Regions from separate parts of the Oceanisphaera sediminis genome, predicted to be linked through region 2. Evidence: riboswitches for the same ligand, from Rfam matches in the RefSeq annotation. Region 2 holds a riboswitch; the other holds the start of a gene.

Region 1 (4,212 bases), on a different contig from region 2:
ACAGGCCCGGTATCATTTGATACCGGGCCTGTTTGATTATCTGTCTTTATGTATTCTTTAAACGTAATGGACAGCCTGTCAATGAGCCCTCTGCTGTTGCCAGGCCCAGCCTGCCAGCACCAGCATAAAGCAGGCTAACGCCGCCAGCAGCCCCATACCCACAGAGGCACTGTATCCGAGAGCCAGATAGCCAATAACACTGACCAGGGCGATGGAGAGCGCGTAAGGCAGCTGAGTGATCACATGATCGATATGGTGACAGGAGGCACCGGTAGAAGACAGAATCGTGGTGTCCGAAATAGGCGAACAATGGTCACCAAATACCGCCCCCGCCATGACCGCCGACATTCCCGGCAACAGCAAGGATGCATCAATCGCCATGGTCATATCGGCGGCAATGGGTAGCATCACGCCAAAGGTTCCCCAACTGGTGCCCGTAGCAAAGGCCATGACTCCCGCCAGCAGAAACAGAATGGCCGGCAGCATGAACAAGGGAATATTTTGCTGGATCAAGGACGCCAGGTATTTACCGGTTTGCAGCTCGCCAATCAGTCCGGCAATGGTCCAGGCAAACAACAGAATATATATCGCCGGCAGCATCCCCTTGAGCCCGACCTTGAGAGTGTGGCCCCAGTCTGATGCAGATGCCTTGTGCTTGAACATGGCAAAGGCACAAACCAGTAATCCCGCCATACCACCAAATACCAGAGACCGACCCACATTGGTATTTTCAAGGGCCGCCAGCAGCGCAAAGTCCATCTGCTTTTGGGCCAACGCCTGCGCGCCGGTCAGCAACAAACTCGCTACCGTCACCAGCGTCAGGGTGCCAATTGCCAGCAACAGATCGCCGACGCGGCCCACGGTAACACTGCTGTCGGCCACGCCAGGCGGCGTGCCTTTGGCCTTGTCAAACAGCTCGCCGTTCATCGCCTGTTGTTCATGCCGTGCCATGGCGCCCAGATCCCAACCCCCCCGGATCACCAGCAGCACCATCAGCAGGGTGAAAATGGCATAAAAATTCATTGCTCCCATCATCAGAAAAGTACTCAGCGCACTTTGTCCGGTAAAGCCGTGGCTGGCGAGTATGCCCCCCACCAGGGCGATGATATAAGCCCCCCAGGAAGAGATAGGCATCAGCACGCAAATGGGAGCTGCCGTCGAATCCAGTAAATAGGCGAGTTTGGCTCGTGAAATATGAAACCGATCCGTCACCGGCCGACAGATGGTACCCACCGACAGACTGTGAAAATAATCATCGATAAAGAAGATAAAGACCAGCAACCCGGTCATTACCTTGGCCTGTCGGCGGTTTTTAATACGTGACTGCGCCCATTCCGCAAACGCCAGCGTGGCACCGGTACGACTCAGCATGCTGATAATGCAACCTAATAGCAGCAAAAACAGCAATATATTAACATTCCATTCATTAACGGCATTGTCGGACCAGAACAGACCGGTAATATTGCCCCCCAGATGCGTGATGGCCGTCAGGGGATTGAATTGCTGTAACAACAGCGCGCCAAGGATGATTCCCAGTCCCAGCGACAACAGCACTCGACGGGTGAAAATAGCCAACACAATGGCCAGCAGGGGGGGTAGCAGAGACCAGAAGGTCTGAATAAAAGGATGAGATTCCACGGCAATACCTGATTCTGAATTGACAACATAACTACCAGGAGCAGGAGGCCGATATCTAGATCGTCTTCTCTTTCCCAGCTATAGCGCATCATGAATAAGTATTCATGACAGTATCGGCCCTTTCGACACCGATCCCAGCCAGGCCATTGGATAAATGACATGACTTCGGCATAACCTCCTTTCGATCAGGATAAACGGCATCACCCTGAGCTGATCTACTGATAAGTTATGCACCTCTACGCAGGTAAGGCGGGAGATTTTACTGCCAAAAAGACAAAAATCAACACATTTGACCAAAAAATAGCAGCTTCATTTTTAACCAAATTCTATTTCCGGACTTTAATCAACGATAGGATTCAGCCTGCCACCGTCCGTTCCCGTGGAACAATGTTCAGGCATGAAAGAGAGGTCAAATCACCCTCGAAATATGACCTTTCAATAAAAAAGTTTATCTTTTTTAATCGGCAAGCGGCATTCGCAAAATGCAACGATATATACATTAATTTACACATAATCCGGCTTTATAATTAATATTACTGAAATGAAATCATTAATTACCTTGCTTCATTTAAAATGAAGATGTAAATTTAATTTATTAAAAAAACAAGATAGACCAACAGGTGAACCTAATGTCTGACTTTTTGAAAACACTGCTTAATATCCGTAGTCTTCGTGCAGCTACTCGTGAACTGACCCTTGATCAGATGGAAGAAGGCCTGGCCAAGCTGGCTTCCGTTATTGAAGAGCAGCGTGAAACCAAAGCCGCCGAACAGGCTGCAGCCCAAGAGCGCGAGCGTAAAGTGAAAGAGCTGATGGAGCAAATGGCCGCAGAAGGTATTGATATCAGCGAGTTGATTGAACTGGCCGAGCCGGCCAAAAAAGCCAGTGCGCCCCGCAGCAAGCGCCCGGCCAAATACGAATATCACGATGAAAATGGCGAATACAAAACCTGGACCGGCCAGGGTCGCAAGCCTTCCGTGATCCAGCAGGCACTGGACAACGGTGAAAAGACGCTGGAAGACTTTCTTATCAGCAAGTAAGCAGCCGCTTGCTTATTATTAAAAAGGGCCATATGGCCCTTTTTTTGTTTATGCTTTTTCGCACCGGAAAATATACTGCCGTTAACGCCGCTCCAGTAATCGATACAACGACTGATCGACGCCGTTCAGCTTCAGCTCATATACCAGCGCCAGCTCGGCCCCCAAGGCGCCGGCAGGCCAGCCTTTGCGCTCCAGCCAACACAGATAGGCCATGGGCAGCCGGAGCAACGGCTGGCCCCGGTATTTACCGAATGGCATCGGCTTTTGGATAATGCTCAGCAGCTCTGACGACTGTAGTGTCATGAAAAGTCCCTATCGAGCAGGTTAATCATTATGCTCTTGAGCACACAATATGTGCGGTGCCAGAATAATCGGTGTTAACTGGATCGTCATCCTGACGAACGTCAGGATCTGGTGTTATCTGCAGTAAGATAACGGGTCCGTCATGCTGAGCTTGATTCAGTACCGGTATGACGAGCCTGTAAGCCCGGCGCAAACCCACAAACAACGGCATACCTGCAGAAATAACGCCGTCTCTACTGCCATAGTGTTTGTCTTTAACTAAAAGCTGACAACTTACGGCTGGTTATGGCTTACAGCTCGGTTTTAATAATGATTATGCCTTCAGGCTGAGATTGATCTGGGCCAGTACGGCTGCCGGATCAGCCGCCTGAGTGATAGGCCGGCCAATCACCAGATAATCACTGCCTGCACTCACCGCCTGCTCTGGCGTCATGATACGACGCTGATCACCCGCATCGCTGCCGGCCGGACGAATACCGGGCGTGATCAGCTTGAAGTCGGGTCCCAGCTCCGCCTTCAGCAGGCTGGCTTCCTGAGCCGAGCACACCACGCCGTCAAGCCCGGCGGCCTGCGTCAACCGCGCCAAAGACAGTACATGCTCTGCCGGAGATCTCTGCACACCAACCTGAACCAGCTCTTCGGCGGTCATACTGGTCAATACCGTGACCGCTATCAGCAAGGGCGCCTTGTCACCATAAGGCAACAAGGCCTCACGGGCCGCCTGCATCATGCGCGGGCCACCACTGGCATGCACATTCACCATCCAGACCCCCAACTCTGCCGCGGCGGCCACCGCCTTGGCGACGGTATTGGGAATATCGTGAAACTTGAGATCGAGAAAAACATCGAATCCGGCCTGCACCAGAGACCGTACAAAGTCTGGTCCGAACAGGGTGAACATTTCCTTACCGACTTTTAGTCGGCAGCTGGCCGGATCGAGCTTGGCAATCAGCGCCCGCGCCTGCTGTTCATCGGCAAAATCCAGAGCAATCAGGATCTTGGGATCGAGTTTTTTTGAGTCTTGCATGGGGTTACCTTTTGATTTTTATAACAGATTGTAAGGCGTGAGGAGTAAGAGATGAGGGGTAAAGAGCAAAACAAGGTTCCCATGTGGGCTCTCCTCACCCCTCACCTCACTATCATTCACTCACCGTCGAGACCACGCACCGGTTTGATACTGCCCCACTGCTTGCAGGAGGGACATTGCCAGAATAACGTTTGCGAAGAAAAG
Region 2 (4,212 bases):
TGCTGATCGCCTCCATTTCCTTTCTCGGCTACTTTGCCATCCGGCTGGGAGGCACCGAAAGGGGGATCTTCTTTACCAGCCTGTTTGCCGGCCTCACTTCCTCCACGGCGCTGACCCTGCATTATGCCCGGCTGTCGCGCACCTCGCCGGTGCTGGCGCCGCTGCTGGCCGCCGGTATTCTGCTGGCCTGCGGCACCATGTTTCCCCGTATTCTGGTGTATTGTGCGCTGATCAACCCGGCGTTGCTGGCCACGCTGTGGCTGCCGGTGCTGGTGATGACCCTGTTGCTGTATGGTCCGGCGGCGATGATCTGGTATCGGCACCGGGGCAGTAAGCTGGTGGATCAGCCCAGCCTCGACATGAATCCACTCGATCTGAAGGCGGCGTTTTTCTTCGGCGGTCTGATTCTGGTGATCATGTTGCTCGGCGAATGGTTGAAAGCGCTGCTGGGGAACGCCGGTATCCTGTTGCTGGCGCTGGTCTCTGGGGTGACCGATGTGGATGCCATTACCCTGTCGCTGAGCCGAATGTCACTCACGGGTATCGATCATGGCACCGCGGTACTCGGCATCGTGCTGGCGGCTTCGGTCAACAACCTGGTGAAAACGGCGATGGCGCTGACCCTGGGCGACCGCGCCCTGGGACGACGGGTCGCGCTGGCCATGGCAGCCTCGCTGCTGGGCGGTTTGCTGGTGGCTTGGGGAGTGAATTGAAAAGGCCCGGAAAACCGGGCCTTAGGGCTAATACCAATCCCACTAAACAAATGATCTATTTCATTTTCGTATAAAAATCGAACAAAGGGCCCGCTCCGCCGACTCGCCGTGAATACCTCCCTGTAGGCTCCACCGCGCCATCCTTGGCGCGGAGGGTCGGCGGAGCAGATCCCTTTGTCCTCCTTGATGCACCGGCGTTGCCTGTTGGCGTCGTCTACAGGCAACTCGATGCTCGAGAAGAGGCAACAGAGAACGGCTCCCACGACCGTGAAATGCCAAGGACGGCATTTCCGAGCCCCCAGGGGGCGAGCTTGCCTCGCCGTGACGAACGGTTGCAGCCTGACCGAGCATCCAGTGAATGTTCGCAGCAGGCTGCAACGGTGAGTGTCATTTACCAGTGGCGTGTCGAGGGAGACGGCTGTGTTGCCTTCGGTATCTGAGGCCTCAATATGATCAGATGCTTAATGGAATTGATATAAATTGAAAAGGCCCGGAAAACCGGGCCTTGATGCTTGCCGAAGCGAACGGCGGTTATGCCGGCAGCAGCTCTCTGTGCAGGTCGATGATCACCTGATTGGCGTTGTCTTCCTGTACCAGGAAGCACAGGTTGTGCGGGCTGGCACCATAGCAGATCATGCGAATGTTGACGTTTTCCAGCGCCTGAAACACCCGGGTGCCGGTGCCGTTGACTTCGCTCATGCGGTTGCCGATCAACGCCACCAGCGCCAGGCCCTGTTCGACCTTGAGGTGACAATGCTTGCCGAGTTCGGCCTGCACTTCCTCGGTCAGCAGCTCGGCACCGGCGTCCAGGGTCAGCGACACGCTGATCTCGGAGGTGGTGATCAGGTCGACCGAAATCTTGTGCTTGGCCAGAATGCCGAACACCTCGGCCAGAAATCCGTGCACCTGAAACATGCTTTGGTTGGTCAGGGTCAGCAACACTTGATTGCGACGCAGGGCCAGGGCGCGGAACAGCGGCTGGCTGGGGGTGCTGTTGCGAATCCAGGTGCCACCCGCTTCCGGCGCCTTGCTGGAGCCGACAAACACCGGAATCTGCTTGCGTACCGCCGGTTGCAGGGTAGCCGGGTGCAGCACCTTGGCACCGAAGGTGGCCATTTCGGAGGCTTCGCTGAAGCTGATTTCGGGAATGGCGCGGGCGTCACTCACCAGCCGCGGATCCGTGGTGTAGATACCGGGCACATCGGTCCAGATTTGCACGGCGATGGCGTCCAGCGCCTCGGCCAGCAGGGCGGCGGAAAAATCGCTGCCGCCCCGACCCAGGGTGGTGGTGCGACCGTCCTGAGCGGCGCCGATAAAGCCCTGGGTCACCACCAGCTGGTTGTCGCACAGCGGTGTGAGTTCCTTTTCCACTTCGGCACGCAGGGTGGCCAGATCCGGGGCGGCCCGGCTGAAACGATCGTCGGTACGCATCACTTTGCGTACATCAAACCATACCGCCGGAGTGCCGCGGTGGCGCAACAGCTCGACAAACAGCTTAGTAGACATCATCTCGCCCTGGGCCACGATTTCATCGTGCAGTGCCTTGGTGGGACTGATGGCGGCGCTGTCGGACAGCTCCTTGATATGAACCAGAATATCCTCGATATGCCGGGTCAGCATGTCGGGCTTGTCCAGGCTGTCGAGAATGCCTTGCTGAATATCGGTCAACTGTTGCAGCAGGGTGGCGCGAACCTCGGGCTGTTGTTCGCCCGAGGCCAGGGCCACCAGCAGGTTGGTGACGCCGGAACTGGCGCTCAGTACCGCCAGGCGGGTATCGGGGTTTTGTTCAAGAATGGCGGCGCAACGGCTCATGGCGTCGGCATCGGCGACGCTGGTTCCACCAAATTTGGCAACGGTTAACTGACTCAAGTGCAGCTCCTTGATATATGTATATGATAAGTAACGGGGAAACGGCTGCAGAGACGGGAAAGGTCACTTAGAAGCACGCCACCCACAGGTGACAACCCGAAGGATTCAGCCTTCGTAGCCGAGGATGATACGCTGCCCCGCATCATCCTCTCGGCGTTATCTCCCCTGACCGGCGATCCTGGGAGTGGGAGCTCCTCCTGCCGGCTGCCTGAATAACGCGCCTCTTCTTGCCCGATAGTCGGGCTGCCATATAAGTACTGACTCTGTCTGTCGCTGTCAATAATTAAGTGGTCAAAACCGGGCTATATCGATGTTATAGCACATCTTTCATCATGATCTTGGAGCGACGCTGGAAGTTGTAGAGTGCCTGCTTGCCCATCGGCAGGGCGCTGACATCCACCGGTTCGAAGCCACGCTCCCGAAACCAGTGAATGGAACGGGTGGTCAGAATAAACAGCCGGCTCATGCCGCGCTTCTTGGCCTGCTCTTCCACCTTCTGCAACAGCATATCGCCCCGGCTGCCCCGGCGATAATCGGGATGAATGGCGACACAGGCCATCTCGGCCATCGCCTCCTCCGGAAAAGGATAGAGGGCGGCACAGCCGATGATGGCACCGTCTTTCTCGATGATGGTGAACTGATCGACTTCCATTTCCAGTTGCTCGCGGGAGCGACGCACCAGAATACCTTCTTCTTCCAGCGGGCGGATCAAATCCAGGATACCGCCGATATCGTCGATACGGGCCTGGCGTGCCTGCTCGGCACTCAGACTGACCAGTTGGGTACCCAGACCGTCACGGGTGAACAGTTCCTGAATCAGGGCCCCGTCTTCCTTGTAGCTCACCAGGTGGCTGCGTGGCACCCCGGCGCGACAGCTGGAAATGGCGGCCCGCAGATAACGGGCGGTGCCGGACAGGGTGTCGCCATCGGACATAAGGCGCTGCAGATGCTCTTCGGCCTGTTCGGGAAACAGCTCCGGAATAGCCACGCCTTCGTCGTCGAGCACGCCGCGCTGTGAGCAGAACCCGATCAGCTTGGTGGCTTTTAGTTCGATGGCCAGCCGTCGGGCCAGCTCTTCGGACGACAGATTGAAGCTTTCACCGGTCACCGAAAAGCCGATGGGAGAGATCAACACGGTGGCGCCGTTGGACAGCTGGTGATGAATGGTGTCGGTATGAATGCGGCGTACCCGGCCGGAATGCTGATAGTCCACGCCATCGTCCACACCCAACGGCTGGGCGGTCACAAAGTTGCCGGTCACCACATTGATGCGGGCATTCTGCATGGGCGTATTGATCAGCCCCATCGACAGCCGGGCCATGATGTCCATCTGCAAGCCGCCACAGACATTTTTGATGATGCGAAAACTGTGCTCGTCGGTCACCCGGGTGTGCTTGTGAAAAACATTTTCCAGACCGGCTTCTTCCAGCCCCTGATCGATTTGCGGCCGGGCACCAAAGACGATAACCAGCCGAATGCCGAGGCTGGTCAGCAGCGCGATATCGGTAATGATATTGGGGAAATTATCCTGATCGATGGCTTCGCCACCGAGCATGACCACGAAGGTGGAGCCCCGGTGCAGATTGACATAGGGGCTGGATTGACGAAATGCCTTGACCAGGGCGGCATC

The links. Region 2 has a riboswitch for lysine ahead of lysC (lysine-sensitive aspartokinase 3). Riboswitches for the same ligand answer to the same signal wherever they lie in the genome.
Region 1: linked by a shared signal. The riboswitch ahead of ABD827_RS03975 (Na+/H+ antiporter NhaC family protein) and the one ahead of lysC (lysine-sensitive aspartokinase 3) in region 2 are both predicted to bind lysine.

What each region holds. Positions count from the first base shown of each region.
Region 1 covers NZ_BAABDS010000010.1:31,246-35,457, reverse strand. Annotated here, with positions in the region: gene ABD827_RS03975 (Na+/H+ antiporter NhaC family protein) at 79-1,638, opposite strand; lysine riboswitch at 1,712-1,885, opposite strand; gene ABD827_RS03970 (H-NS family histone-like protein) at 2,268-2,678, shown strand; gene ABD827_RS03965 (DUF3820 family protein) at 2,760-2,981, opposite strand; gene pyrF (orotidine-5'-phosphate decarboxylase) at 3,295-4,008, opposite strand; gene lapB (lipopolysaccharide assembly protein LapB) at 4,125-4,212, opposite strand, start outside.
Region 2 covers NZ_BAABDS010000014.1:68,438-72,649, reverse strand. Annotated here, with positions in the region: gene ABD827_RS05785 (MgtC/SapB family protein) at 1-713, shown strand, start outside; gene lysC (lysine-sensitive aspartokinase 3) at 1,245-2,582, opposite strand; lysine riboswitch at 2,646-2,816, opposite strand; gene argA (amino-acid N-acetyltransferase) at 2,896-4,212, opposite strand, start outside.